Regions from separate parts of the Rhizobium sp. NLR16a genome, predicted to be linked through region 3. Evidence: riboswitches for the same ligand, from Rfam matches in the RefSeq annotation. Region 3 holds a riboswitch; each other region holds the start of a gene.
The links. Region 3 has a riboswitch for thiamine pyrophosphate ahead of thiC (phosphomethylpyrimidine synthase ThiC). Riboswitches for the same ligand answer to the same signal wherever they lie in the genome.

Region 1: another riboswitch for thiamine pyrophosphate. It lies ahead of thiM (hydroxyethylthiazole kinase); the one in region 3 lies ahead of thiC (phosphomethylpyrimidine synthase ThiC).
Region 2: another riboswitch for thiamine pyrophosphate. It lies ahead of thiC (phosphomethylpyrimidine synthase ThiC); the one in region 3 lies ahead of thiC (phosphomethylpyrimidine synthase ThiC).
Region 4: another riboswitch for thiamine pyrophosphate. It lies ahead of J7U39_RS32280 (HMP/thiamine-binding protein); the one in region 3 lies ahead of thiC (phosphomethylpyrimidine synthase ThiC).

The regions. Positions count from the first base shown of each region.
Region 1 covers NZ_CP072867.1:423,330-430,923, forward strand. The annotation lists gene J7U39_RS24250 (ABC transporter permease) at 1-761, opposite strand, end outside; gene J7U39_RS24255 (ABC transporter substrate-binding protein) at 816-2,462, opposite strand; gene J7U39_RS24260 (glycoside hydrolase family 3 N-terminal domain-containing protein) at 2,506-3,528, opposite strand; gene J7U39_RS24265 (GNAT family N-acetyltransferase) at 3,553-4,032, opposite strand; gene thiD (bifunctional hydroxymethylpyrimidine kinase/phosphomethylpyrimidine kinase) at 4,240-5,049, opposite strand; gene thiE (thiamine phosphate synthase) at 5,046-5,681, opposite strand; gene thiM (hydroxyethylthiazole kinase) at 5,678-6,481, opposite strand; TPP riboswitch at 6,532-6,628, opposite strand; gene J7U39_RS24285 (DUF1349 domain-containing protein) at 6,757-7,341, opposite strand; gene J7U39_RS24290 (ABC transporter substrate-binding protein) at 7,570-7,594, shown strand, end outside.
Region 2 covers NZ_CP072871.1:89,705-97,298, reverse strand. The annotation lists gene J7U39_RS30820 (flotillin family protein) at 1-1,794, opposite strand, end outside; TPP riboswitch at 2,442-2,573, shown strand; gene thiC (phosphomethylpyrimidine synthase ThiC) at 2,668-4,500, shown strand; gene thiO (glycine oxidase ThiO) at 4,503-5,489, shown strand; gene thiS (sulfur carrier protein ThiS) at 5,486-5,683, shown strand; gene J7U39_RS30800 (thiazole synthase) at 5,685-6,458, shown strand; gene J7U39_RS30795 (thiamine phosphate synthase) at 6,455-7,066, shown strand; partial or broken gene J7U39_RS32130 (cold-shock protein) at 7,126-7,312, shown strand; gene J7U39_RS30785 (hypothetical protein) at 7,474-7,594, opposite strand, start outside.
Region 3 covers NZ_CP072869.1:61,230-68,823, reverse strand. The annotation lists gene J7U39_RS27340 (hypothetical protein) at 1-155, opposite strand, end outside; gene J7U39_RS27335 (redoxin family protein) at 1,007-1,960, shown strand; gene J7U39_RS27330 (ACT domain-containing protein) at 1,849-2,283, opposite strand; gene J7U39_RS27325 (helix-turn-helix transcriptional regulator) at 2,767-3,000, opposite strand; partial or broken gene J7U39_RS27320 (rhizopine-binding protein) at 3,566-3,738, opposite strand; partial or broken gene J7U39_RS31980 (IS5/IS1182 family transposase) at 3,797-4,001, opposite strand; gene J7U39_RS27310 (hypothetical protein) at 4,940-5,650, shown strand; TPP riboswitch at 5,864-5,995, shown strand; partial or broken gene thiC (phosphomethylpyrimidine synthase ThiC) at 6,088-7,594, shown strand, end outside.
Region 4 covers NZ_CP072868.1:113,038-120,631, reverse strand. The annotation lists gene J7U39_RS25300 (ABC transporter substrate-binding protein) at 1-466, opposite strand, end outside; gene J7U39_RS25295 (ABC transporter ATP-binding protein) at 536-1,348, opposite strand; gene J7U39_RS25290 (ABC transporter permease) at 1,345-2,151, opposite strand; partial or broken gene J7U39_RS32280 (HMP/thiamine-binding protein) at 2,205-2,321, opposite strand; TPP riboswitch at 2,312-2,424, opposite strand; gene soxR (redox-sensitive transcriptional activator SoxR) at 2,760-3,230, shown strand; gene J7U39_RS25280 (SDR family oxidoreductase) at 3,354-4,124, shown strand; gene J7U39_RS25275 (metalloregulator ArsR/SmtB family transcription factor) at 4,228-4,566, shown strand; gene J7U39_RS25270 (LysR family transcriptional regulator) at 4,645-5,538, shown strand; gene J7U39_RS25265 (formate dehydrogenase subunit gamma) at 5,673-6,152, shown strand; gene J7U39_RS25260 (NADH-quinone oxidoreductase subunit NuoF) at 6,149-7,594, shown strand, end outside.

The DNA of each region.
Region 1 (7,594 bases), on a different replicon from region 3:
AGGCTGGAGACGGTCGGCAGCAGGGCGTTGCGCGCCGCATACCAGAGCATCACATGCCGGTCGGAGAGGCCCTTGGCGCGGGCCATGACGATATAGTCCTCGCCGAGCAGGTTGATCATGTTGTTGCGCATGGTGACGGTGAAACCGCCGATCAGCACGGTGCAGAGGGTCACCATCGGCAGGATGCCGTGATAGGCGACGCTGCCGATATAGTGCAGGCTGAAGGCCGGATCGAGCGACGGATCGGCGGCATAGCCGTTCGGAAACCAGCCGAGCGTGAAGCCGAAGATGAAGAGCACGATCAGCGACGTCACGACGGCCGGTACCGAGGTCGCGAAGATCGCGCCGACGGAGACGATGACGTCGAACCTGCTGCCGCGCCGCCAGGCGGCGAGGATGCCGAGGAAGGTGCCGAGCGCGAAGCTGACGATCGTCGCCGTTCCCATCAGGCCGACGGTCCAGACGAGGGCATGGCCGAGAACCGAGGTGACCGGCAACGGGAAATACTTGATCGAGCGGCCGAGATCGCCGGTGAAGATGCTGCCGAGATAGGTGAGATATTGCTGCCAGAGCGGACCGTCGACGAAGCCGAAGGTCAGCTTCAGCGCCTGCAGGCTTTCCGGCGGCAATTCGGCGCCGGCGCTCGAAAACATGATCTGCACGGGATCGCCCGGCATCAGACGGGGCAGGAAGAAATTGATCGTCGCTGCCGCGGTGAAGGCTGCCATGTAGAAGACGAGGCGGCGAAGCAGGAAAGCCATGGGGACTCCGTCGTGAGCGGAGCGGCGTGACGCGCCGCTCCCGAGATCAATGCCTTACTTGACCGGCTCCAAGGCGAGCAGGTTCAAGAGGCGCGCCGGATTGGTGCGCGAGATCGACGGATTGACGAAGGGATTTTCCTTGGTCGACCAGCCGGTGAAACGCTTGGTGTTGTACTGGTACCAGTTCGGATTGTTGAAGACCGGAATGACAGGCATGTTTTCGGCGACGATGCGCTGCGCCTTGTTCATCGCTTCCTTCTGTTTGGCGAGGTCGGCGGTCTGGGTGAACTCGGTGACGAGCTTCTCCACATCCGGGTTGAACCAGCGCTGCGCGGTGAAGCGGGTCTTGCCTTTGTCCGAAGCGCTGAAGGCGCGCTTGTAGGGATAGTAGGGCGAAGCCGAAGCCGGCAGGCTGTTGATCGCCGCATCGAAGGTGCCGTTGATGAGGTTGCCGGTCCATACGGCTTCTTCAGGCGTTTCGATCTTGGCATCGATGCCGACCGCCTGCATGCCTTCGACGGCGATGTTGACGGTGTCGACCCAGTCCGTCCAGGAGTTCGGGACGATGATCGAGAAGGCGATCTTGCTGCCGTCGGAATTGTCGCGGAAGCCGTCGCCATCCTTGTCCTTGTAGCCGGCCTCGTCGAGCAGCGCCTTGGCCGCGTCGGCGTCATAGGTCGCGTATTTGCCGAAGTCGGCCTTGATGGAAGGGTCTGCCCAGCTCTTGTAGAGTTCACCCATCAGGCCGGGGTCTTCGTTCAGCGTCGGGTAGCCGTAGCCGGCGACGTCGATCATCGTCTTGCGGTCGAGCGCCATGCCGACGGCGCGGCGGAACTTCACATCGTTGAAGGCCTTCTTGTTGTTCTCGTTTGCGGTTTCCAAGTTGAACAGGAAGGCGACCATGCTGCTCGGCGAATACCAATAGTGGAAATGCGCCGGGTCCTTCGAGACATAGACATTGTCGATGTCGGGAATGAAGGAGACGCCCCAGTCGAGCGTGCCGTCGGCGGTTGCCGTCAGGATCTGATTGTTGTCGGCAAGCTGCGGAAAGCGCATGCAGTCGATCTTCAGATGCGCGTTGTCCCAATAGTTCGGGTTGCGGCACTGGTCGTAGGTCTGGCCGGTGAAGCGCGGCACCTCCGTCAGCGGGCCGCTGCCGACCGGGGTCTCGTTGGCGAAGGTGACGGGATCGGCGACGTCCTTCCAGACATGTTCGGGAACGATTGGCAGCTGCGAGATCTGCTCGGCGGCAAGCGAGCTCGGATTGGCGAGGGTGAAGCGCACCGTCTGGCCGTCGACGGCTTGGACGTCGGTGACGAACGTCCAGATGCTGACGAAATCGAGCGCCGGGAATTTCTTCAGATAGTCATAGGTGAACTTGACGTCGGATGCGGTCAGCGGCTTGCCATCAGACCATTTCAGGTTCCGGCGCAGCTTGAATTCGATGCTCTTCAGATCGTCGGAGAGCTTGAAGCTTTCGGCCAGGCGATAGACTGGCTTGTTGCTGTCGAAGCGATTGAAAATCACCAGCGGCTCGTAGATGAAGTCGAGCGTCGACTGGCGCGACGAAGTCTGGTTGAACGGGTTGAAGTTGCGAACCCAGGTGGTTGCCGGTTCGATATTCGCCGTCAGGATCGTCTGCGCCATGGCGGATCCCGAAATCAGCGTGAGTGCTGCGGCCCCAAGAAGATATTTTTTCATGTTCCATTCCCCTTCTTCTTATACGTGAAAAATGATGTGCCGGTCAGGCGGCCGGCACGCTGGCAAACATGTCTTCGACTTGCCGGTGAGCGGCGCGATAATCGATCTTGAGATTGCCGAGGCGGGCCTTGCCGGCGGCGATGCGCTTGAGAGCGGCGTCGGTCAGCGGGCGGGCGGCCTTGGCTGCGGCTTCGCTTTCCCTGACGTCACCGTGGCTGTGGAGGGCGATATCGAAGCCCGCGTCGAGCACTTGGGCGACGCGTTCCGGCAGGGTGCCGGAGAGCGACTGCATGAAGATGCAGTCGGATATCAGCACGCCCTCATAGCCCATCTCCTTGCGGATCAGGTCGTGCATAACAGGCGAGATCGAAGCCGGCAGCTCCGCGTCATAAGCCGAATAGACGACATGGGCGACCATGGCCCAGGGCGTATCCTTCAGCGTGACGAACGGCTTGAAATCGGTGGCGATGAGCGTTTCGCGGCTGGCATCGACCACCGGACGCTCCTTGTGGGAGTCGAGCGTGGCGCGGCCATGGCCGGGAATATGCTTCATGACGGGCATGTTGCCGGTCTCTAGCAGGCCGTCGACCACCTCGCGGCCGAGGGCGGCGATGAAGTCCGGATCGGGGCCGAAGGAGCGGGCGCCGATGACCGCGCTCGTCGTCTCGAAGACGAGGTCGAGAACGGGCGAGCAGCCGCTGGAAAGGCCGAGTTCCGTCATCATCGCGCCCATGGCCTGGGAGGACAGGCGCAGTGCCTTTTTGCCGAGATCGAGATCGCGCCGCGCCAGGTCGGCGAACTGGCCGAAGCTGCGGAAGAGCGGCCAGGGACCGGCGTCGAGGTGTTGGACGCGCCCGCCTTCCTGGTCGGTGAAGACAGGCGCATCGTCGCGGCCGACGGCTTCGCGAAAGCGCTCGATCAGCCGCCTCGTCTGCTCCGGCTCGCGCTGATTGCGCCGCCCGACGAAAAGGCCGAGCGGGTTGGTGTCGCGAAAGAGCGCGAATTCATAATCCGATATGATGGGATTCGGAAGCCCGACGAAAAGGGCAAGAGGGGTCGAGGACAATTCTGGAACTCCGGTATCAGATGGTCATTTCGGCGCGCTTCTGAGCATGCCTTCGTAAATGCCCTTGTCGGGGGCGGGGATAACGATGGCGCCTGCGGTCCTGGCGTAGAAGTCGACGGGGCCGGCATCGCCGATGAAGGCGTAGGCATGGCCGAGCGTCTTCATCGTCTGAAGGCAGGCGGAAAACAGCGCGAGGCCGATGCCCCTGCCGCGTGCTCCGGAATCGACGCCGGTCGGGCCGAAGAAGCCACGCGCCGTGGTGTCGTAGCAGGCAAAGCCAAGCAGCTTGCCGCCTTCGACTGATATCAGGCAGGCGACGGGCTGGCGGGAAAAAGCGACCGAAACCTCGCTCGCCCAATTCTCGCTGAATTGTTCGCGAACCCAGTTGACCACGAGGTGCAGTTCCGCAGGAAGAGCCGGACGGATGGAGGCGCCGACGACGTCAGCCCGCTCTTTCAGTTCGGCGAGCCTGGTGGAATATAAGCTCACAAGCAGGTCCGGCACCCGTCTCTCCTCTGGATGTTCCGTTATTGCGGAATATATCCCCTTTTAATGTCATAGACTTGGCCATCTCAGAAGGCTTGTCAACAGGGATTTTCTTGGACGCGACTGTTCTCGTTGCGGCCTCGACGTGCGGTATGGGTCCAATGCAAAACGGCCCGGAACAAGCCGGGCCGTTTTACATTTGCATCTGTTTGCCGATGCCAGCGCCTATTCGCCCTCTTGCCAGAGCGCGTGGAAATGCTGCACCGGACCGTGGCCGGAGCCGACGCTGAGCTTTCCGGCGGCTACGACCGCGCCGGCGAGATAGTCCTTGGCAGTGGCAACAGCCCCTGGCGTCGAGTCGCCTTTGGCGAGTTCGGCGGCCAGCGCGCTGGACAGCGTGCAGCCGGTGCCGTGGGTATTCTTGGTCGGCACGCGTCGCGCCTCGAACCAGTGCAGGCCGTCGGCAGTGGCAAGCACGTCGGGGCTTTCGTCACCGTCGAGGTGTCCGCCCTTGACCAGCACGGCGGCCGGACCAAGGGCGCGCAGCCGCTCGGCCTGGGCGGCCATCTCGGCCCGGTTTGTCGCGACCGGCTGGTGCAGAAGTGCGGCGGCTTCCGGCAGGTTCGGGGTGAGAAGCGTGGCAAGTGGCAGCAGCCGCCTGGTCAGCACGTCGACCGCTTCAGGTGCGAGCAGGGCGGCGCCCCCCTTGGCGATCATCACCGGGTCGAGAACGACGGGGATGCCACGCCGGTGCGCGAGGGCTGCGGCAACGGCCTCGGCGATGCCGGCATTGGCGATCATGCCGATCTTGACGGCGTCGACGCGCACATCGGCAAAGACGGCATCGATCTGGTCGGCGACGAATTGCGGCGGCACCAGATGCACGCCGCTCACCCCTTGCGTGTTCTGCGCCGTCAGCGCGGTCAGCACCGCCATGCCGTAGACGCCGCGGGCGGAAAAGGCCTTGAGATCGGCCTGGATGCCGGCACCGCCCGAGGGATCGGAGCCGGCGATGGAGAGAACGTTGCGGATCATGGGCGGACCTTTCGGATTTCTGCGGCGATGCGGCGCGTGGCCGCCTCGGGGTCCGGCGTGCCGGCGATGGCTGAGACGACGGCAAGCCCATTGGCGCCTGCGGCAAATACCTCGGCCACGTGGTTCGCCTTGAGGCCGCCGATGGCGACTGACGGCACCGGCGAAGCCTTCACCAGCCTTGCCAGACCGTCAAAGCCGATCGGCTGCTTGTGGTCGGCCTTGGTCGGCGTCGCAAAGACCGGTCCGACGCCGGCATAATCGACGAGACCAGGATCGACGGCCGTGGCAAGCGGCGCTGTCTCGACCGAGAGGCCGAGGATCATGTCGGGACCGATCATCGTCCGTGCCGTGCGCGCGTCCATGTCCTCCTGGCCGATATGCAGGCCGTCGGCACTTATGGCGATCGCCGCCTCGACATCGTCGTTGACGATGAGCAGGGCGCCGGTTCCCGCAAGCGCTTGTTTCAAGGCTCGGCCGGTCTCGATCATTCTGGTCGTGCCCGCATGTTTGTCGCGCAGTTGCACCATCGTGGCGCCGCCGGCAACGGCAAGGCGCGCGGTCTCGACCATGCCGATCCCGGCGCAGAGTTCGGGGTCGAGGACGAGATAGAGCGAAAGGTCGAAAACCTTCATACGGCCGAAATCCTTGCCCGGGCATCGAGCGTTTCGGCGTCCAGGGCTGACAGCGCATCGAGGAAACGCCAAGCGAAGGAGCCGGGGCCGGCCGCCCCGAGGGCGGCATCCTCGCCCGCGACGGAGAAGGTCGCAAGGGCCGCAACTGTCGCCCCGAACGTATCCTCAGGGGCGGTCGCGGCAAAGGCGCCGATCAGGCAGGTGAGCGAGCAGCCGAGTGCGGTGACCTGCGGCATCAGGACCGATCCGCCTTTGATGCGCACGGCTCTTTCACCATCGGTGACGAAATCGGCCGCACCGGTGACGGCGACCACCGCCCGCTGCCGCTCGGCGAGCCGCCGCGCCGAGCCTTCCGCCTGCTCGACCGGGTCGCGGCTGTCGACGCCCTGGCCGCGGCTCTCTCCGCCGGCAAGGGCGATGATCTCGGAAGCATTGCCGCGGATGATCGTCGGCTTCAGCGCCAGGAGATCGGCGACCGCTCCGCGGCGGAAGGCCGTCGCGTAATGCGCGACCGGATCGAGGACCCATGGTTTGCCGGCTGCGTTGGCGGCCCTCGCCGCCGTCTGCATGCCTTCGATCCATTGCGTCGAAAGCGTGCCGATGTTGATGGTCAATGCATTCGCGATGCCGGCGAATTCGCCGGCTTCTTCAGCGGCGTGCACCATGGCGGGCGAGGCGCCCGACGCAAGCAGAACATTGGCCGCGATGTTCATGGCGACATAATTGGTGATGCACTGGACGAGCGGCGGCTTTTCGCGCATCGCCTTCAGCATGGCTCCCGACGTGATCTTGTTTTGCATGGCGCCCCTTTCAGGCGGGGGCGGGCACGGGGCAATTCGTGCGGGCGAAACCGCGACCCCGAGCGACTCCCTCCGCCGGCATTATCCGGTTCAGGTTCGAAGGGTGCTTCTCAGCCCGTCTGTCGACGGGCGCCCCTGTCTCTCATCGCGCTCTTTTTCGCAGAGAACGGGGCGGATGTCATCTCGAAAATGAGGGTTCGGTACTCTCCTTGCGGCTGCGCTTTAGGCGTGAACGTTGCTGCTCAGGAATGCAATCCCGATCGCATCCTATCCGGCTAACTCAAATCGTGAAGATCCGTCGTAATCGCCGGCCCGATCGAAAACTCCGAAAACCGCACCCTCAACCCGCTGCGCTCCGGCGTGCAGGCCGCCGGCCCGACTTCATAGCGGTCGGCAGCCGGGAAGGGCGCTAGCCGCAGCAGCGGCCAGCGGCTGCCGTCGCGGGAGGCCTGGATGCGCATGGCGCCGCCTGCAACGGTGACGCGGATGTGGAAATCTTCGAGTTCCTTGAAGGGCTGGGACACCGACCAGTCGGATCTGCCGTCGGTGACGACGGCGCTGAGGAAGGCTTCGCCGTCGGTGAATTCGACGCCTGACTTCACCCAGCGTGTTTCGTCGAGGCGCACCATCAGGCCGGCCTGATCGTAGAGGGTGCGGAATTCGCCCTGGATGCGGATCTCGGCGGTGAAGCTGTCACCGGTGGGAAAAGCGAGGAAATGGCCGTTGTCGCGGGTGAAGCCGTAATAGGTTTCGCACCAAAAATCGGTTTTCTCGTCGGTCGTCAGGGTGAGGCTGGTTTCGTCTGCGCGCCAGCTGGCCGGCTCGTTCAGCCACTTTCCTTTGTTGAAATCGATGCTCATCCCGTTCTCCCGTTCTGTTGAAGCCTGACCGCAGGCGACCACCTGACTTTGGCATATCATGCCGCTTTCATGCAGCGCAGACAGCCGCAGATGAAGATGGTGCTTTTTCGGCGTCGCGCTATCCGCGGCTGCATAATCCGTCGCCCGCGCTTGACAGGATCGATCCAGTTCTTATTCTGTTACAAAAAGATGAATTGCATAATAATGGAACTAAACGGGAGCCATCACATGAAAACACTGGTCGCATTCCTGC
Region 2 (7,594 bases), on a different replicon from region 3:
CTCGGCTTCCGCCAGACCGACGGCGCGTACCTTCTGGGCATCGGCAAGGCCGGTCGCCTTGATACGCTCGGCATCTGCAAGTGCGATCGCCTTGATCCGGTCGGCTTCGCCGAGGCCGGCCAGGCGCACCTTCTCGGCCTCTGCCTTGGCGGTGACCTGAATGGTTTCGGCCTGCTGGCGGGTGCGGGCGAGCTGCGCCTTGCCTTCGTTCTCGCTGATCTCGATGGTGAGCGCCGACGTCGTGATCTTGGCCTGCTGTTCGGCCAGTGCTTCTTTCTCGCGCAATGTGCGCTCCTGGATCGCCGCCGCTTCCTGCAACTTATAAGTCTCGACCTTCTCGACGGCGATCTGGCGTTCGCGCAGCTGGATGAGGATCTGCTCGATGCTGTTCTGGCCATTACTGGCGCGAGGCGTACCGATCAGCACCTCCTGCAGCTCGAGGCTATACGACGAAAACTTCTCCCGCATTTCGTCACCGGATCTGCGCTGGATTTCGCTGCGTTCCTGCAGCAGTTCGATCAAGGTCTTGGTCTGAGCGATATTCTTGAAGTAGGCCGAGACCATCGGATCGAGTGTCTGTTCGACCAGCCGTTTGATGTCCCCGAAACGCTGCACGACGAGCGGCGCCTTCATATAGTCGATATGCACGACGACCGAGAGTGGCAGCACCGGTTCGAACGCATCCCTGGTGATCAGCGACACTTCTGAAAGGTTTTCGTCCAGCCGGTGCTCGCCGAACTGTTCCTTCGTCCATTTGAGCACGAAGTTTGTGGTCGGCACGATGATGATATTGCCGGCATAGGTGTTGAACGCATATTTGCCCGGCAGAAGCGGCGTCGACCAGACACCGCGTGCGCCCGTCTCGACCAGTTCGCCGTGGCGATAAGACTGACCTGAAATATCCGCGCTTCGCCGGCCGGTATAGGAGACGACGACACCCACCGTGCCGACGTCGATGATCGTCTTTTCCACCAGTTCGACGGTCGCGAAGATGCGGTTGAGGAAATAGCTGCCGTCGGCAAGCACCTGCAATTGCCGGCCGCGATAACCGCCGGCATTGAGAAACTTCTCCGGATCCTGGAAATTATTGTGGAAGTTCGGATCCTTCGGGTTGTTGGCAACGGTCGGCGCGATGATCTCGCCATCCGGCAGCGCCGGACCGTCATGGATGGTGACGATCCCGATCAGGTCCTCGGCGTCGTGGATGAGGACGGGCTCGAAGCCATTCCGCTCAGTGATCAAAGTGGACATGTCGGAAAACAGTCTTTGTTCCGACGCGTTCAGGTTGACTGCATAAGTTGATTGCGCGGTCAACACGATGAACTGCGCGAGATTGATGGCATATGTGCCTTCGCGCAGGATCTTGCGTTGCGGCCCCTTCTGGCCGCCCTTGGTGAGAAAGCTGCGCACATCCTGAAAATCATCGGCATCGATATTCGAGGCCAGCGTCTGGGTCGGCGGCAACGGCTCGCCGTCACGGGCGAAGACATAGCCGATCTGGCCCTGCGGAATGGTCACGAGGTTGGCGCGATGCATCGAATACTGGAACGGCATGAAGAAATGCAGACCGCCGCGCACGACATCCGGCTGAAAGCCGGCCTCGCCATAGAGCGCGATGAAGCCATTGTCGACGGAGCCGCGAAAGCTCCACAGCTTTTCGAGGATGCCGAGCCTGTCGTTGGGGATATAGCGGATTACTCCGCTCCACCGGAACAGCATGGCCAGTATGATGAGGGTGACAGCGATTTCGATCGCCTTCCATCCCATCGGGCTAAGGTATTGGAGGGTTTCCATCTTTTCTCTCGCATAGGCGCACGGGTTCGTCCACCCGATGACCGCCCGGTTGGCGTTGGTTGATATGACGGGGAAATGGCGCGCCTTTTTGCGCGACGCGCTAAGAACCTGTCGAACGCTTAAGGCTGCTGATTGTCAGGGAGAATGACCGCGAGTCCCGCTGGGGGACGGCGCGTCGTGAGTGGTCTCACATCGGTGTTGCCTTGCTAGACATAACGATAGAGGAAGTAAGGACAACAGCTATCGGTGTAAAGATGTTCAATGCTGAAATCGGATAAGTACTTCCAGTGATTTTGCTATTTCGAACATTCAATTCAGCTGAATAAATATTGCCGCTTGACTTACATACCGGGCCGTTGAGCCGGGGTCTGGAAAATTGCGTTGGCAGGCCCTCTGCAAGGTCAGGCACGCTCGCTATCCACGTCTTGTCTGCTGTTGGTGTGGCGCATTTCTTGTACAGTCGGGTCGATACACCGATCCCCGCTTATCTAAGCCGCAAGTTTCCGAGATCGGCTGACGGTAGTCCTTTGGCGAGAGCCGTAGCTCGCGTGAGGACGCGGAATGATGTCTGCCGCGGACTCAAAGCCGGCGGATGAGAACGCGTGAGGGTCGGCTTGACATCAGGGCCACTCCGGTCTTTGATGCCGAGCATTCACCAGGGGTGTCCCGGCAAGGGGCTGAGATTCTGCTGAACAATACGGCTTTGCCTGTTGTGGCGCAGTGACCCGTTGAACCTGATCCAGTTCATACTGGCGTAGGGACGGTGCGGACGCTGCGGCTGTCGGGCGGATTTCGCTTTGTTGCTTGAGGCGTCTTTTCATCATTCCAACTCTGGAACTGGGTCTCCAAACGTCAAACCTTGGAGCCTCACCCATGAATATTGTTGCACCCAAGCTTACTCCGGTCGTCACCACCGGCCCGCTTCCGGGCTCGACCAAGATCGCCAAGCCCGGAACGCTCTATCCGGATCTGCGCGTGCCGATGCGCGAAATCAGCCTTCACCCGACCTCGGGCGAACCGCCGGTAACGGTCTATGACTCCTCCGGCCCCTATACCGACCCGACACATACGGTCTCGATCGACGCCGGGCTCCCGCGTTTGCGCGAGAGCTGGATCAGGGCGCGGGGCGACGTCGAAGCCTATGAAGGCCGTGTGGTGAAGCCTGAAGACAATGGTTTTGCCACAGGCGAACGGCTGACGCCGGAATTCCCCCTTCGCAGCACGCCGCTGAAGGCAAAGGCCGGCCGCGCCGTCACCCAGCTCGCCTATGCGCGTGCCGGCATCGTCACGCCGGAAATGGAGTTCATCGCCATCCGCGAAAACCTTGGCCGGCAGGCCACGAAGGAGGCGCTCGCTCGCGACGGCGAGAGCTTTGGCGCTGACGTTCCCGATTTCGTGACGGCCGAATTCGTGCGGCAGGAAGTGGCAGCCGGCCGGGCGATCATTCCAGCCAACATCAACCATCCGGAGGCCGAACCGATGATCATCGGCCGGAATTTCCTGGTGAAGATCAACGCCAATATCGGCAACTCGGCCGTTACCTCGTCGATGGCGGAAGAGGTGGAGAAGATGGTCTGGGCAATCCGCTGGGGTGCCGACACGGTCATGGACCTTTCCACCGGCCGCAACATTCACAACATCCGGGAATGGATCATCCGCAATTCGCCGGTTCCGATCGGAACGGTGCCGCTCTACCAGGCGCTGGAAAAGGTGAACGGCATAGCCGAGGATCTCACGTGGGAAGTCTATCGCGATACGCTGATTGAACAGGCCGAGCAGGGGGTCGATTATTTCACCATTCATGCGGGCGTGCGGCTTGCCTATATCCCGCTCACCGTCAATCGTGTCACCGGCATCGTCTCACGCGGCGGTTCGATCATGGCCAAGTGGTGTCTGCATCACCACAAGGAGAGCTTCCTCTATGAGCATTTCGAGGAAATCTGCGACATCTGCCGCGCCTATGACGTATCCTTCTCGCTTGGAGATGGTCTTCGCCCCGGCTCGATCGCCGATGCCAACGACGCCGCGCAATTTGCCGAGCTCGAAACCCTCGGCGAACTGACCAAGATCGCCTGGGCCAGGGATTGCCAGGTGATGATCGAAGGCCCCGGCCACGTGCCGATGCACAAGATCAAGGAGAATATGGACAAGCAGCTCAAGGTCTGCGGCGAGGCTCCCTTCTATACGCTCGGACCGCTGACGACCGATATCGCCCCCGGCTACGATCACATCACCTCCGGCATCGGAGCCGCAATGATCGGCTGGTTCGGAACGGCGATGCTCTGCTACGTCACGCCGAAGGAGCATCTGGGCCTGCCCGACCGCAGCGACGTCAAGACCGGTGTCATCACCTACAAGATTGCCGCGCATGCCGCCGACCTTGCCAAGGGCCATCCGGCCGCCCGCATCCGTGACGATGCACTGTCGCGGGCGCGCTTCGAATTTCGCTGGGAAGACCAGTTCAACCTCTCGCTCGACCCGGATACGGCGCGTTCCTTCCATGACGAGACCCTGCCGAAAGAGGCGCACAAGGTAGCGCATTTCTGTTCGATGTGCGGCCCGAAATTCTGTTCCATGCGCATTTCCCACGACATTCGCGCCGAAGCTCAGAAAGAAGGACTGGAAGCGATGGCTGCCAGGTATCGTGATGGCGGCGATCTCTACATGCCGGTCGCCGAGGCCGCGAAAACGCCTGCCGGAGAATGACGATGCATATTCTCGTCAAGGGGGCCGGCGTTGCCGGCCTCACCGTTGCCTGGCAGCTCTATCGACATGGTTTCCGGGTCAGCGTCGCTGATCAAGCCGACCGGATCGGTGCAGGCGCTTCCGGCTTTGCCGGCGGCATGCTGGCCCCATGGTGCGAAAGGGAAAGCGCGGAGGAGCCGGTCCTGGCGCTCGGCCGTCTTGCCGCCGATTGGTGGGAGGCAGCACTACCCGGCCATATCAATCGTCGGGGAACGCTTGTCGTGGCGGCCGGGCGCGATGCCGGCGAACTCGACCGCTTTTGTCGCCGGACAAGCGGATGGGAATGGCTGGACGAGCAGGCGATCGCGGCTCTTGAACCGGATCTCGCCGGCCGCTTCCGCAGGGCATTGTTCTTTCCGCAGGAAGCGCATCTCGATCCACGGCAGGCACTCGCGGGGCTGGCCGCCGGACTTGAAGAAGCCCGCATGCGTCTCACATTCGGCACCACGGGCGATGCTGACCTTGCCCATTACGATCGGGTGATCGACTGCACCGGGGCTGCTCAGATCGGCCTTCTGCCCGGCCTGCGCGGCGTTCGCGGAGAGATGCTCTGCGTCGAAACGAACGAAGTGACTCTCTCTCGCCCCGTTCGCCTGCTGCATCCGCGCTATCCGATCTATATCGTGCCGCGCGAAAGAAATCGTTTCATGATCGGGGCGACGATGATCGAAAGTGACGATACCGGCCCTATCACCGCGCGTTCGCTGATGGAGTTGCTGAATGCCGCCTACACCCTCAATCCTGCCTTCGGCGAGGCACGGGTGACGGAAACCGGCGCAGGCGTGCGGCCGGCTTATCCCGACAATCTGCCGCGTGTGACGCAGGAAGGGCGCACAGTCCATGTCAATGGTCTCTACCGCCACGGTTTTCTGCTGGCGCCTGCCATGGCAGGCGAGGTGGCGCGGCTTCTTCTTGGCGAAGGCAATCAACCGGAAAGGAGGGCATCATGACCTTCATCATCAATGGTGAGGAACAGGAGGTCGCGGCCGCGACGCTCGCAGATCTTCTCCTCGCTCTCGACTACGAAGGCGAATGGCTGGCAACCGCAGTCAACGGCGAGCTGGTGCACCGCGAGGACCGCGCCGATTTCAGGCTCGGCGAACGCGACCGCATCGAAATTCTCTCACCCATGCAAGGAGGCTGAGATGCTGAAACTTTATGATGTTGAAGTCCGCTCCCGACTGCTACTCGGGACCGCCCGCTATCCGTCTCCAGCTGTCCTTGCAGAAGCGGTCAAGCGCTCGAAGACCGAGATCGTCACCGTTTCGCTTCGCCGCGAAGCCGTCGGCGGCAAAGCGGGCGGCGCCTTCTTCGATCTGATCCGCGAACTTGGCGTGCGCGTGCTGCCGAATACGGCCGGATGCCACAGCGTGCAGGAGGCCGTGCTGACGGCGAAAATGGCGCGCGACGTCTTCCGCACCGACTGGATCAAGCTCGAAGTCATCGGACATCACGATACGCTGCAGCCTGACGTCTTCGGCCTTGTCGAGGCGGCCCGCATCCTCACTGGCGAGGGCTTTCAGGTCTTCCCCTACACGACCGACGACCTTGTCGTCGCGGAAAGGCTGCTGGAAGCCGGCTGCCGCGTGCTGATGCCCTGGTGCGCGCCGATCGGGTCCGCTCAGGGGCCGCTGAACCCGATGGCGCTGCGATCGTTCCGGGCGCACTTTCCGGATGTGCCGCTGATCATCGATGCCGGCATCGGCCGCCCGTCTCATGCCGCCACCGTCATGGAATATGGTTATGATGCCGTCCTTCTCAACACCGCCGTTGCCGGCGCAGGCGATCCCGCCAGCATTGCCGAGGCCTTCGCGCTTGCCATCGATGCCGGCCGCCTGGCGCATGGAGCCATACCGCTGGAGCCACGCGACGTCGCCTTCCCATCCACGCCCGTCATCGGCAAGGCCGTCTTCTCATGAAGCTCGATCCCTTCTATCTCATCGTCGACAGCGCCGAATGGGTCGAGCGTCTCGTGCCACTCGGCGTCAAACTCGTCCAGCTGCGCATCAAGGATTGCCCGGACTCCGTGCTTCGCGAGCAGATCCGGCGTTCGAAGGCTGCCTGCGCGGCCGCGGGTTGCCAGTTGGTCGTCAATGACCACTGGAAGCTGGCGATCGATGAAGGATGCGATTTCATTCATCTCGGGCAGGAAGATCTGATGGCCGCTGATAGAAATGCCATTCGTCGCGCCGGCATGAAGCTCGGCCTTTCCACCCACGACATATCGGAGCTGGAGACGGCGCTGGCGGCCGAGCCGGATTATGTTGCGCTCGGGCCGGTCTGGCCCACGATCCTCAAGGCGATGAAATGGGCGCCGCAAGGCGTCGAACGCCTTGCTGACTGGCGACAGCGCGTCGGGATGATTCCGCTTGTCGCGATTGGCGGGATCACCGCCGAACGGGCGCCGCTGGTATTGGAAAAGGGCGCCCACAGTGCCGCCGTGGTCACCGATATTACCCGCAACCCGGATCCCGAGGCCCGCACGCTGCAGTGGCTGGCCGCGACCGCGCCATGGCGGCGCGCATGAGGGATGAAGGGTTATTCCCGCCGGAACGCGGGATCCTGCCGGCGCGGGGGTGTTGTCATATAATCAACGCCGGTTCGGATCTGTTCAATTCCACTAAGGACCTTGGTTTCATTCAGCCTGACAACGGCGGCGGGGACGCGTTCGTCCATATTTCTGCCGTGGAACGCGCTGGCATGCGCGAAATCGTTCAAAGGCCAGAAGAACGGCTACGACTTGGAGCATGACGACAAGTCCGGCAAGATGTCGGTCTGGCAATCTTCAGTCTGCTTGAAGGGGTACAGACGAGTGGACGGAGGTCCGTCAAGGACCGCGCCAGGAATTTTTTCGACGACCCAGCTGACATCGTTTGCATATGCCGAGCCTGAGACCGCCCGTGGGGCTACCCTTTCAGGTAAGTGAGAGCGTACTCAATCCTCAACGTGTTGCGTTTTGCGGGACCAAGGGAAAGAAGTCACCAGTTTCTGCACAACGGGCGTATGTTCACTCGGTACTTCCTGCTCAGCTGATCCAGCATCGTGCAATGCCTCG
Region 3 (7,594 bases):
CGGTTCTCACGCAGCAGGTTGAGAAAATGCGCCAGCTCGGCCTTAACCGTTTCGGTGAGGAGGCGGACCGGGCCGATGGTGGATCCGGACGAGATCAGAGCTTTGAGGTCAATGGCAAGATCGCTGCTAGCGCGAACATTGGCTCTAACCGCCATGAGATTTTTCGCAACACCTCATTATCCAGGGTGAGGATCTCCTGATCTTGCGCAACCCGGCCGTCGTCCAGGATGCGAGAAGCGCGCCCGGGGAAGGGCGCGACCAGGGGGGATGGGTACCCACGGTATGGGGATTGTCCAAATCTACCCGCTCGTAGCGCAGCCTTCATGACTTATCCGATTTGAAGCCTGTCGGAGCGCCTCTTCAACGCGGTAGTGATCGGGGCTGCTTCCGACAACGCATGTCGGAAGCCCTACAAACCCTGCGAATAGCGACAACAGCACATGTGCAATCTCAAAGGCTTATCGGCGCAACCTGACTGGCACGAGTAGTGCTCAGAGTAAGTCGGGTCGCTACTGACCTGTTCCGATTTTGGGAGATCAAGTGACTATGCACACTGTGCCTTTTATCAAACGGGTGCCGGACAATCAGGCGCCTGATCGTCGTTCCGGAAAGCGGACGATTGATGGAGACCCGGCTCCGGTCGGATCCGCAATTGCAAGGAGGCTGAACCTCCGGCGCCTGACTTACAGGCGTCCCTTGCACGACCCGCGGCGTCCAACGCGGAGAAGCATAGGTGTTCATGACTAATGGGAATTCCAATGACCTCCATCTTCATCGAGGCTCGGTGTCTTCCTCGCGACGGAGAGATCGCCACCCTCCCAAAAGAAGGACACCATCGCAATGGCCGCCCGCATCCGCAGACGCCATTTTAGAAGACGAGATCACAAGCGTGGGTCCAACAGACGGAACATGCGCCGCGTTTCGAAATCGAAGCAACTCGACCTGATACTTCACACGCTCATTCCTGGCGCACGAAGCTCCGGATAACTACTGGTGGAGAATGAAAATGACCTCCAGCTTGAATAGCGGCTCTCCAGCCCCGTCTATCAAAGTGCAGCACTGGCTGCGCGGCGATCCGCTTCCCAACTTCAAGCTCGGCAAGATATACATCCCTGCGTTCGTTTCGACTACCTGCAGTGGTTGCGGGCCGGCGCTGGCCCGCCTGGCTCAGTTGCATGAGCAATATCGGGACATCGGCATTGAGGTCATCGGCATTGTAGCAAATAATCGGACTGCAATGGTTGACGAGGCCCTAGCTGAGGTGGACGCATGGGTGACCAAATGGCTCCCGAATGCGAACATACGGATCGGGTTCGACTACTCAGGCGAAATGGATGAGGATTGGCTCAAAGCCAGTCTATCTTCCGCCGTTCCACGGGCGTTCGTTGTCGACCTAGACGGTAGGATCGCCTTTATCGGCGATCTGGTTAAGCTCGAGGACGTTCTGCCAAAAGTGATTGACGGCAGCTGGCGCGCCAGCGCCGAAGCAAAAAGTGCCGAAGAGGAGCGGATTGCTGAAGCCGAGATCCATGCTCCGGCGCGCGCGTTGCTTCGTCGAATCCGGGCGGCGACCGATATTGAGGATTGGAAGACGGCGCTCTCTGCCATTGAAGAGGGCATCATCCTTTTCCCGGACAACATCAAGTTCCACCAGAAGCATGTCGAGATATTGATTGGAGTAATGCGCGACATGGAGGCGGGCTGGATAGCATTAGTCCAATTTGCTCGCACTGCAATTGAACGAAACTCTGAAGATTGGCTCTCGCGGCGTTGCGAACCAACGCCAGGTCTGCTCGTGCTGCCGTTTGCCCGCGAATTTCGCAAAGCTTCGCCGCTATGTGCGGGGGATTACAGTTCGTTAACATTGCGCATCGCCCGCGCGGACTCGCGTTGCAGCCTTTCCAACAGATGCAATGCTCGATCAGCTAGGCCCGTCGGAACAAAGATGTGGTCGTGGTGATATGCGGCCACCATGTTGCACGGTATCCCGGCTTCTGCGAGAGAGGCGGCGACGCCCGCCGTAAGGCCGACGCCATCGAGCGCAGAATTCACATCGAGGGTGATCTGGCGCATCGCAAGTGACGTTTCGAACCCCGCTTCGTGCGCCTCTCCTTTCTCAAGGATGACTGTCAAACCTTCTTTTTCGTGAAATGTCGCGATCGGATTCAGATTGTGGGCTTTGCTCCCTTCATTGGGAATCGAGCAGAATACATACTCACCCTCTTTGAGCGAGGGCGTCATATTCGACAGCATTTCGAATTTGTCTCGCAACACAATAGCCATTGCCCGCGGTCTCCTCTGCGTATCACACGATGTCTTGGCCATGTCTAAGACGGGAACTGGGCGCGAACAAATGAGATTTCCTTAACTGGCATAAGGCAGATTGACGATGTTGGATCGTTTCAACTTAAGCGCAGTCCTTCGCAACGCAAGCCCGTGAGCGGGTGACCAAAGTACTTCGGGTTACGCCTTTGGCGGTCTCGCAGCATACTAGAGCGCTTGAAGAAAAGGTTGGCTGTCTTCATAGCCCGCGATCAACCGTCCGGCCTACTCAATTGGAGTGAGGATATTCCGTTACGCCGCACGGTACTCCCACGACAACGCAGACTCCTTCCTAGAGGCCTCCCCATTCCCGAAGTAATAGCATGTCACCTCGTCTCGGGAGGCATTGATTTCTTGCTCGAGATAGCGGTGAAGCGCGACCCGTGAGTTGCGGCACCAATCTTCCTGGAAGAGGTGCAGCGTGGAAGAAGCTGCTCAAAGAAGTCAGCGCGGCGCATCACATATCTTTTTTAGAATCCCTAGAGCGGATGCGGTCCTTCGGATCCTCGACGCGTCGAAATCCGCGTCATTCTCCAGAGCTGTCACCTCTGTCACAGTCAGACCAGTGGTTTCTGCGACGTCGTCAAGCGAATAGCCGCGAGCCAGACGAGCTTCTGCAAGCAGAGCACCAACGGACGGGGCAACTGGGAATTTCGCAATCTTCGAGACCATGTTCATGTCGTTTAAGGCTCCTTTTGGCGGCCAGAAAACGTGCGCCCGTTTTCTAGTTCCACCGCTGCCGACCGCGTCCGGCAACGGACAGTTTCTTCGAAATCCGCGAGCGCTCTTTCTATCAGTTTGTGCGACGGAGTATAGGTCTGACGCGATGAAGGATGGACAACCCTTGCATGGCAAACGACGAGAGGTGACCAGCTCCGAACTGCGGCGCAAACTCGCGACGGCCGACAAACAGCTTCCTATCTGGCGGGAGCGTTCGCGCCGGTGGAAAGCTCGTGGGGAGTAATGCACTGATTGTTCCCAAGCGGGGAGTGATGGACAAACAATTCGGGCCCCTCGTGGGCCGCAGGTTCGGCCAAGAGCTTGTGAGAAATCTCCCGGGCTCTGTTGATCGGCGTCCGGTTGAATAAATCGCCGGAAAACGGCGCGTCAAGGTCAAGCGCGGCCTGAGTTCAAGGACCCTTCATCGTCTTGGCACTCTAAGGGTTTTGTGAGACTTGGAGCGCCCAAAAAGAGGATGCAAGCAAACCTGCATTGTGTCGCATTCGCGCTTCAGCTCTTGATGACGGAGTCCTTGAGGCGTGACGAGCTGAAACGGAATGTAGCCCTTCTTTTCGACCTTAGCAGGCTTGAGTGCGGTGTCGAGTGAGCCTTGCCCTGGCCGGCGGCATCCTGGAACACGGTAAGGTCGAGATCGCGCGCCTGCATGGCGGCAAGCACGTCCTGTGTGGCGTCGACGACGGCGCCGACTCGGCCGTGGTCATATTCATATTCCTTGCCTCTTTGAAACGTCTGATCACACCGTGTCTGCATGGCGGCAGACGGCTTTCGGGCGTGCCCGTCAAGCATGCGGTCGAGAACGGAGAAACCGATGGCGAGTTCGGTCTGCCGACCAGGCCGCGACCTGGCTCCCAGACGCCGCCCTATGATGGCCTTGTATCGCCCGACTACCGTTTTTACCAGCAAGAGTTTGCCGTAGCGGTAGAGACCTGCCATTTCACCTAGGCGCCGTGAAGTGCGATATATGTAATAATATATGACTGACATACTTTATAACTCGCAGGTTTCTCACAATAATAGGTAAAGTCTGCCAAACTGGAAATGATATACGATAATATATACTCAACACATCTGTTGCGTTGTTTATCATTTTCATCGAGTGTCCCGTCATGAGGAGCTACGGTAGCACAGGAAATTCTTTCCCTATGAATGCTGAAATCTTTCCGGCGACAGCATCGTCTGGAGGCTTGCACAAGGAGCACATGACATGGATCATCAAAAGCAATCAGACAAGCGCCTTGGCTGCTCGCATCTGCAGTTGGCAACCATCGACGGCGTGTCGCTGTCTGGTCTGCAGTTGTCACTCGAGCGGCAGGAGGGTTCTGGGTCGACGAAGAAGACCTTTTTCCAACAATTGCTCCTGGATTTTGCTTTCGGCTGCGAGCTATTTTATCCGATCCAGCTATATGAACATCTCGCAACGAGCGAGGGCGACGACAAGGGCGCTAAACCATTAGGTGAGAGTTACGAGTATGGAACTGGGAGAGTTCGGACCGGCCGCCACGTCCCTCATTTGAAATCCACGTCTCTCGGGTTTCCATATTCCAGAATGGAAGCGCCTGCTCAGTCGCCAACTCTTGCAAACTACAACAACAGGTCGGCGAGCGGATGGAGGACATCATGGACGACATGGATGCAACGCAAGCAAAGGACGGCTCGGGCACACGGGTTTCAAAACGTGCGAACCAGCACCGCAGGAACATCGAAAGATGGTAAGAAAGTCTTCAGGAACCTGACCGTTACACGGTACGCGCAAGCCCTAGTTCAAATCCTGCTGCCGCTATCATATACACTGACAACGCTCACTTGTCGGCAAAATTCAAGGGTATTTGGCCCGCAAGGTTCGCCCAATTATACTTCCGAAAGGATTTCATTCTCTATGTCATTATGTTCTGCGAAATGCATTCGCATCGCCGCGCTTGCAGCGGCTGCCATCGTGCTGGGCACCCAGTTCGCAATTGCGCAAGAACCGTCTATAGGGGCTCAGTGGCTGAACACGCCGGTATCTCGGGTGGAAGCGCTTGCGGTCCTCCAGACCCTGAATGCCAATCTCCTGAGTAACGCCAGTGCTACGTTGACCCTTGACCGTTGGTGCGCCGCGCATAAGCTCGCACCGGAAGGTTTCAAGATCGTAGCTCAGCGTGTGGGCGGGCAAGGCAAACCGGCCGATGAGGACATCCGTGATCTTCTAACCGTCGGACCGGGTGAGTTGATCGCCTATCGCCGCGTCCGACTGGTCTGCGGCGACCGCGTCTTGTCCGAAGCCGACAACTGGTATGTACCTGCAAAATTAACTGCGGAGATGAATCAGGCGTTGAATACCAGCGATATCGCGTTTGGCAGAGCCGTTCAGGCTCTCAATTTCACTCGCACAAACCTGTCTGCCAAGTTGCTCTGGTCCCCTCTATCCGAAGGCTGGGACATGGACGGCTTAACAGCGCATGAAACAAGTTCCCTCGGCCTGCCGGCGTTCCTGCTCGAACATCGTGCCGTACTCAAACTTCCAGACGGCACGCCGTTTAGCGCCCTGGTCGAAAGCTACACGGACAAAGTACTAGACTTTCCAGTTCCGCGCCTGCTTTCTCAATAGCGCTTCTGTATCTCGGTAGATTTGGCGAACTACTCAGAATAAATCGACTGCCTATGCGACAAGGGCGCTTGTCTTGCGGAAGCGTGCCGGCCGGACGATTGCCCTTGTCCATCGCTTAATCGCGGCGACACGCACGATAGCCTGTGTGTAACCTGACCCCGTGCCATCGCAGATTGTCGCTTGACAGTCCCCTCGGCAAGCCTCTACCCTTTTCGCATTCACCAGGGGGGTCCCGGCAAGGGGCTGAGATACTGCTGGACAATACGGCTTTGCCGATTGTGGCGCAGTGACCCGTTGAACCTGATCCAGTTCATACTGGCGTAGGGACGGTGCAAGCGCTCAAAGGCAGTGGATTCACGCTTGGAATCCGTGCCGGCGTCTTTTCATCATTCCGGCTGATGACTGGGTCTCCAATCGAAAACTTGGAGCCTCAAACCATGAATATCGCCGCCACCCCAACCGTCACCACCGGCCCCTTGCCGGCATCCAGGAAGATCTACATTCGGGGGGACGTCCATCCCGACATTTGCGTGCCGATGCGCGAAATCAGCCTGCACCCGACATCGGGCGAGCCGCCCGTTGTCGTCTACGACTCCTCCGGCCCCTATACGCTCGAGGGCGCCGAGATCCGTATCGAACAAGGGCTTCCCTCACTGCGACGCGACTGGGTTCTCGCCCGCGGCGACGTCGAGGCCTATCAGGGCCGCCATATCCGCCCCGAAGACAACGGCTTTGCCAGCGGCGAAAGGCTGACGCCCGAATTCCCCACGCTACGCCATCCGTTGCGCGCAAAGGAGGGCAAGGCCGTCACCCAGCTCGCCTATGCGCGCGCCGGCATCATCACGCCCGAGATGGAATTCATAGCCATCCGCGAAAACCTTGGTCGCAAGGCGCAGGCGGATGCCATGGTCCGCGACGGCGAAAGCTTCGGCGCCCATATTCCGGACCATGTGACGGCGGAATTCGTCCGGCAGGAAGTGGCGGCGGGTCGGGCGATCATCCCCGCCAACATCAATCATCCGGAATCCGAGCCGATGATCATCGGCCGGAATTTCCTGGTGAAGATCAACGCCAATATTGGCAATTCTGCTGTCACCTCGTCCATGACGGAAGAGGTCGAGAAAATGGTCTGGGCGGCCCGCTGGGGCGCCGACACGGTCATGGATCTCTCCACCGGCCGCAATATCCACAATATCCGCGAATGGATCATCCGCAATTCGCCGGTGCCGATCGGTACCGTGCCGCTCTATCAGGCGCTGGAGAAGGTCGAGGGCATTGCCAAAGACCTGTCCTGGGAGGTCTATCGTGACACGCTGATCGAACAGGCGGAACAGGGCGTCGACTATTTCACCATCCACGCCGGCGTGCGGCTTCACTACATCCCGCTCACCGTCAACCGCGTCACCGGCATCGTCTCGCGCGGCGGTTCGATCATGGCGAAGTGGTGTCTCCATCATCATCGCGAAAGCTTCCTATACGAACATTTCGAGGAGATCTGCGACATCTGCCGCGCCTATGACGTTTCCTTCTCGCTCGGCGACGGCCTGCGCCCTGGCTCCATCGCCGATGCCAACGATGCAGCGCAATTCGCCGAACTGGAAACACTGGGAGAGCTGACCAATATCGCCTGGGCGAAGGATTGCCAGGTGATGATCGAAGGTCCCGGTCATGTGCCGATGCACAAGATCAAGGAGAACATGGACAAGCAGCTCGAGGTCTGCGGCGAGGCACCCTTTTCTACACGCTCGGGCCGCTGACGACGGATATCGCACCCGGCTACGACCATATCACCTCTGGGATTGGCGCTGCCACGATCGGGTGGTTCGGCACGGCAATGCTTTGCTACGTCACGCCGAAGGAGCATCTGGGTCTTCCGGATCGGAACGACGTCAAGACCGGCGTCATCACCTACAAGGTCGCCGCCCACGCCGCCGATCTCGCCAA
Region 4 (7,594 bases), on a different replicon from region 3:
CGTCATTGCGGATCATCGCTGAGACCAGCGCGCTTTCCCAGGTGCCGCCGAAGCCGCCATAGGTCTTGCCGTCGAGATCTCTGGGACTCTTGATGTCGTCGCGCCCGCCCTTGAAGATCAGGCGTGCGGTTTCCGTCTGGACGACGCCGTAGACCATCTTCACGTCACCGCCGCCAGCGCGCTGCGTGAGAGCCTCGATCTCGCTGCTGATGCCGAAGTCGGCGACCCCGTTCGACACCAGCGTGCCGGCGCTGGTGTCGGTAAAGGGCAGAATCTCAACATCGAGGCCGGCGGCCGTGTAGAAGCCTTTCGCCTTGGCGACATAGATGCCGATGTGGTTGGTGTTGGGCGTCCAGTCGAGCGCGATACGAACCTTTGCGGGCGCCGATTGAGCGAAGGCGGCGCGGCCGGCGAGGCTTGTTGCGATAGCGGCGAGGATCGTCTGTCGACGGGTGAGAAGCAGCATGGTGACCTCCTCAGGTCTATTAGAGCAGGATCCCGAAAAGTGTGAGCGGTTTTCGGACGACATCGTGCTCTAACTCTTTAAATTGGAACAGGATTCAGATTGCAGGCCGACCGGCCTGAAATCATCCTGTTCTTGCGGATGAAGCAGGGTTTGCAGGATTTCAGTCTCGATTGCCTGGGCCGCGGGCGAACCGAGATCAGCGATGCTTCTCGGGCGGGGCAGGGAAACGCGGAATTCGCGGATGACGCGGGCCGGGCGGGCAGACAGCACGTAGATCCGGTCGGAGAGGAAAACGGCCTCGCGAACATCGTGGGTGATCAGCAGCGCCGTCCAGCGATGTTCGGTCCACATGTCTTGCAGCCACTCCTGGATCTGGATGCGAGTCAGCGCATCGAGCGCGCCGAAGGGCTCGTCGAGCAGCAGCATGTCCTGCTTCTGGATGACGGTGCGCAGCAGTGCAGCACGCTGGCGCATGCCGCCGGAAAGAGAGGCGGGGTAGTGATGCTCGAAGCCGGCCAGGCCAAACCGCTCGAAGAGGGGCGCGACAGCGGCGCGGGCGGCCCGCCGATTCATGCCCCTCACTTCCAGGCCGAGCACGGCATTGTCGATGATCCGGCGCCAGGGCATCAGCGCATCGCGTTGCGGCATGAAGGCAAAGGAATGCGGCGTCTGTTCCAGCGCCGCACCGTTGAAAAGCATGTTGCCGGAATCCGGCCGCAGCGCCTGAGTCAGCAGTCTCAGCACGGTCGATTTTCCCGAGCCGGATGGGCCGACGATCGAGACGAACTCGCCGTTTGCGACCGCGAGCGAAATGTCGTCCAGGACCTTCATGCCGTCGAAGGACTTCGAGATGTTGCGCAGCTCAAGCATCTGACCGGTCATCGGCGCCGTTCCTTGGATGGCTGCCAGGGCATGACGAAACGCTGGATAACCACCGTCAGCGCGAAGAGGCAGAGCGTCAACACAGCGCTGACGATCACGGCGGCGAGCACGAGATCGGGACGGAAATTGTTCTTGGCGTTGAGGATATAAATGCCGAGGCCGCTTGCAGCGCCGGCATATTCGGCAAAGATCGCGCCGACGACGGCATAGGTGATCGAGATTCGAAGGCCGGCGAAGAAATAGGGCAGCGACGAGGGAAGCCGCGCCAGGCGGAAAATGCGCCAGCGACTCGCCTTCATCGAATTCAAGAGCTCGGCGATGTCGCGATCGGTCGCCTCATAACCCTGAAGCAGGGCAACGAGCAGCGGAAAGAAAGTGACGAGCGCCACCAGCAATATCTTCGGCAAAAGGCCGAAACCGAACCAGAGAACGACGAGGGGTGCGATCGCCACCAGCGGCAGAGTCTGGCTGGCGATGAAGATCGGCAGCAGTGCCCGACGCATGAAGGGCATGAAATCCATCAGGATCGAAGAGGCGAAGGCGAAGGCGAGCGACAGGGCGAAGCCGCCGAGTGTCGCGCCGAGCGTCGGCCAGGTGTTTGATATCAGCCCCTCTCGGTTCAGCCAGCCCTGGATAAGAATACGCGAAGGCGCCGGCAGAATGGACGGTTTGATGCCGGAAAGATCCACATAGAGTTCCCATGCCGCCAGAAAGGCAAAGCCTGCGAGCAAGGCGGGCATTGTCCGGTACACGGCGAGACAGAGCGTCGCAAGGCGCGAATCCGATGGTCGTGGCGATGTCATCGGCGTTCGATTTCAGGCTTTCGTCTGGCCGTTAGCGCAAACCTGTCGAGGACATCGGTCTCGATGCGCAGCCTACCGCGATTGGGGGCGGTTGCCTTGACGGCATCGAGAGGGATGCCGGCGGAATTGCCGGACGTCGGGTAGAGTGACACTTGCGCGCCGGAACACATTTGGACCTCGCTCCGCTGGCATTACCCAGATCAGCTTAGAAGGGTCCGGAGGCTTGCGCCTCGCATCTCAGCCCCGGCGATACAGAGCTCCCCTGTCATTCGGCGAAAACTATCATCGGGGTTTTGTTGCCGCAACCGCAAAATTACAAACCCGTCCGGCCGGCCGGGACGGGGCGCAGATGAAAAAACACCCGGACGAGGTCCTGTCCGGGTGTTTTCCGAGGTTCCGTACCTGCCGGGAACGGAACCCGAGCGCTCGCCTCTCGGGCGGCTATATCGGCAGGGGCGATCGGTACCAGGGCGGACAAGCGCCGATGCCATCATTTCAGCTTCGTATCGACCGGATGATCTCGCTGTCGCTCCTTCCTGCGCCCTCGCGCTTTACGGCCGGGGGAGCAGGGGTTATAAAACCTCAACTAATATTGAGGTCAATGGGCGATGAATAGGATTTCTGCGACGCCGCTCGGCAGGCTTCTGACAGTCGGCGAAGTGGCGCAACGCAGTGGTCTTGCCGTCTCGGCACTGCATTTCTACGAAGCCAAGGGGCTGATTTCGAGTATCCGCACGCGCGGCAATCAGCGGCGATACGGACGCGATGTGCTTCGCCGGCTCGGCATCATCAAGGTGGCGCAACGTGTTGGCATACCGCTTTCGGAAATCCAGACGGCATTTGCCTCCCTGCCGCAGGGACGCACGCCGACGGTTGCCGACTGGCAGACGCTGTCGGCGCGCTGGAAGGATGAACTCGACGCGCGAATCAGGCGGCTGAGCCTGCTGCGAGACCGCCTGACCGGCTGCATCGGCTGCGGCTGCCTGTCGATCGAAAGCTGTCCGTTGCGCAATCCCTTCGATCGGCTCGGCGAGGAGGGGCCAGGCGCACGGCTGCTGGAGACCGAAATCGACATATGAGCTTTCAGGGAAAAGCTCTAGCCTCTGGCGGAAAGATGATGCCGCCTTTCTTTCGGCCGGCGCGCTCATATGTTAAGGGCGAATGGCGCAACAGGCGGCATTGTCCGCGAGGAGGACGGCTTCGTGTTCCATCCGAGACTATTCGAGAATCGCAATGTCATCGTGACCGGCGCCGGGCGGGGCATCGGCCTCGAAGTGGCCCGGCAGTTCTTGGACTGCGGCGCAAAGGTGATCGTCCATATCGGGCGCAAACCGGGACGCGAGCTGCCGGATTTTCTGCTGACGGCTGAATCCGAAAGACGGGCGCTGTTGCTGCACGCCGATTTCACCGCCGTTGGCGGCGCTGCGCAATTTGCCGAAAATGCGCTCGCCTTCTTCGACAAGGTGCATGTGCTCGTCAATAACGCCGGCACCATGCTCGGCCGTTTTCCGGCTGCCACACTGACCGACGCAGATTATGAGGCGATCGTGCGTTTGAACCAGACGTCGGTGGTGGCGCTGACGCGTGCGTTGCTACCGGCATTGAAGGCGGCGGAAGGCGCTGCCATCGTCAACACCGTTTCAATTTCCGCGCTGACCGGCGGCAGCCCCGGTTCTTCGATCTATTCCGCCTCGAAAGCCTTCATTTCAACCTATTCCAAGGCGCTTGCCCGCGAGCTTGCGCCGGATGGCATCCGCGTCAATTGTGTCTCGCCCGGAACGATCGAGACGGATTTCCATGAGCGCTATTCTTCCCGCGAAAAGCTGGAGCAGACGAGAAAGTCTATTCCCTTGCAGCGGCTGGGCACAGCGGAGGATTGCGCTCCGGCCTATCTGTTCCTGGCGGCACCCTCCCTCTCCGGATACATTACCGGCCAGGTCCTCGAGATCAATGGCGGCCAGCTTATCTGCTGATTTAGTTAGACCTTTTTTGACATTTGATCACTTTTGGCAAATTCGCGTGTGCGAATATGCTATTGGGCTGATCTGCCTTTTCGCTTCCCTTCCGAGATGTCGAATGCCATTGCCCAAGCCCGAGCCGGGAATGTCCGGTCAGGAATTGCACAAACTCGCTGGAAACGCTCGTGAGGCGAGCGATCTGCTGAAGGCGCTGGCGCACCAGACCCGACTTCTAATTCTTTGCATACTCGCGACCGAGGAGCGGACGGTGGGTGAAATCGAAAATATCCTCGGCATTCAGCAGGCGATGGTCTCGCAGCAGCTCGCGCGTTTGAGGCTCGAAGGCCTTGTCAATACGCGCCGTCAGGGCAGGCTCGTCAATTACCGTATCGGCAATACGAGCGTGCTTGCCTTCCTCGAATCGCTGTTCGATCTTTTTCCTGCAGAAAACAATTAGCACCCGCCCTTGCGGAGCACGGTTGCTGCGTCGAAGATAGGCTGATCCGGATGATTTCGCGCCGGATCGGGAGACCGGATGATCGACAAGCTGGAATTTTTCATCGCCCTTGCCAACGAAAAGCATTTCGGCCGCGCCGCCGAGGAGTGCGGGATCTCGCAACCGACACTTTCGGCCGCCATCCGGCAGCTTGAAGACCAGCTTGGTGTCATGCTGGTGCAGCGCGGCTCGCGTTTTCAAGGGCTGACGCCGGAGGGGCAGCGGGTGCTTGAATGGGCGCGGCGCATCGTCGGCGACGCCCGCACCATGCGCGAGGAAATGCGCGCCGCCCGCCGTGGTCTTTCCGGCCACATCCGCCTCGCTGCCATTCCGACCGCGCTCGCCATGCTTTCGCGCATCACTACGCCCTTTCAGGAACGACATCCCGGAGTGACCTTCTCGATCGTCTCGCGGAACTCGCTGCAGGTGCTGAGCATGCTGGAAAATCTCGAAATCGAGGCCGGCATCACCTACCTAGAAAATGAACCGCTTGGCCGCGTTACGACCGTGCCCCTCTATGCCGAGCGCTACAATCTGATCACGGCCGCAGGCAGCCCGCTTTCCGATCGCGACAACGTGACTTGGCGGGAAGTCGGCGATCTTCGGCTTTGTCTATTGACAGCTGACATGCAGAACCGCCGCATCATCAACCGGCATCTGACGGAAGCCGGCGCCACGGTGCATCCGACGCTCGAATCCAATTCGATGATCGTGCTGTTCTCGCATGTCAGGACCGGTCGCTGGGCGAGCATCATGCCGCGCAACGTCGCGAAATCCTTTGGTTTTCCCGTGGAAATCCGGATGATTCCGATCGTCGAGCCTGAGGCGCATCATCTGGTCGGTCTTGTCGCGCCTTATCGCGAGCCCTTCACCCCGCTCGTTTCGGCCCTATTGCACGAAGCGAGAGTGCTCGTGCGGGATGAGGAGCTTTGATAGAAAAAACCTATCATTCCACGAGATAGCTTTATTGATCGTCATCGGCTTCCCTGAGATGTTGTCTGCACGATGGCGCTCGGCTGGGGAGGCCTGCCATCCCGAAACGAGCAAGCCGCCGGGAGGGCTGCCTGATGACCATTCATATCGCCGGAGGCGATATCGCAGCGCGTACACGGACCATCGTCGCCGACCTGCGCTTCCTTGAGGGACCGCTGCTTCCCATTCTGCACGAGGTTCAGCGAGAATTCGGTTATGTGCCGCAGGAAGCCCTGCCTGTGATTGCGGAGGAATTGAACCTCTCGCGCGCCGAAGTGCACGGGGTGATGACATTCTATCACGATTATCGCGACCATCCCGCCGGCCGCCACGTGCTGAAGCTCTGTCGCGCCGAGGCCTGTCAGTCGACGGGCGGCGATGCGTTGGCTGAACGCGTCAAGGCGCTGCTGGGCATCGATTTTCATCAGACGACGCTCGACGGCGCCGTGACGCTGGAGCCGGTCTACTGTCTCGGCCTTTGTGCCTGCGCCCCGTCGGCGATGCTCGACGGCGAGGTTTATGGCCGGCTCGACGATCAGCTGGTGGCGGAACTCGTTGCGGAGGCACGTCGATGACAGTCAAGATCTATGTTCCGCGCGATGCCGCTGCGCTGGCGCTCGGGGCCGAAAAGGTGGCAAAGGCGATTGCCCAGGAGATCGCCGCCCGCGGCTTCGATGCAGAGATCGTGCGCAACGGCTCGCGCGGAATGTTCTGGCTGGAACCGCTGGTCGAGATCGAGGCCGCCGGGAGGCGCATCGGCTACGGGCCGGTGAAGGCAAGGGATGTGCCTGCTCTGTTTGACGCCGGAATGATGAACGGCGGCGGCCACCCGCTCTGTCTCGGGGGGGTTGAAGACCTCCCCTTCCTGAAGGAACAGACCCGCCTGACCTTCGCCCGCTGTGGCATCACCGACCCGCTTTCGCTTGGCGATTATGAGGCGCATGGCGGCCTTGCCGGCCTTCGCCGCGCCGTTTTGATGACGCCTGTCGAAATCGTCAAGGAAGTCACGGATTCCGGCCTGCGCGGACGCGGCGGTGCCGGTTTTCCCACGGGCATCAAGTGGAAGACGGTTCTCGATGCCAGCGGCGAACGCAAATATATCGTCTGCAACGCCGACGAAGGTGATAGCGGCACCTTCGCCGACAGGATGATCATGGAGGGCGATCCCTTCGTGCTGATCGAGGGCATGGCGATTGCAGGGTTTGCGACCGGCGCCACGAAGGGGTTCGTCTATACCCGTTCGGAATATCCGCATGCGATCGCCGTGATGAGCGAGGCCATCGGCATTGCCCGGCAGGCCGGCATTCTCGGGCCGTCAGTGCTTGGTTCGGGTCGCGCCTTCGATATCGAGGTGCGCACCGGCGCCGGCGCCTATGTCTGCGGTGAGGAAACGGCTCTCTTGAACAGTCTCGAAGGCAAGCGCGGCATCGTGCGCGCCAAGCCGCCGCTGCCGGCGCATAAGGGCTTGTTCGACTGTCCGACCGTCATCAACAATGTGATCTCACTTGCCTCGGTGCCTGTCATCCTGGAGAAGGGGGCCGCCTTCTACCGCGATTTCGGTATGGGCCGCTCGCGCGGCACCATTCCGCTGCAGATCGCCGGCAATGTCAGATATGGCGGCCTCTATGAGACCGCCTTCGGTCTTTCGCTCGGCGAGATCGTCGACAGGATCGGCGGCGGCACGAGGACCGGCCGACCGGTCAAGGCCGTGCAGGTCGGCGGACCATTGGGCGCCTATTTCCCGCGGGCTCTGTTCGATACGCCTTTCGACTACGAAGCCTTCGCCGCCAAGGACGGGCTCATCGGCCACGCCGGCGTCGTTGTCTTCGACGACACGGCCGATATGCTGAAGCAGGCGCGTTTCGCCATGGAATTCTGTGCCGTCGAAAGCTGCGGCAAATGCACGCCCTGCCGCATCGGTTCGACCCGCGGCGTCGAGACGGTCGACAAAATCGCGCGCGGCATCGAGCCGGAGAAGAACCGGGTGCTGCTTGGCGATCTCTGCAATACCATGAAA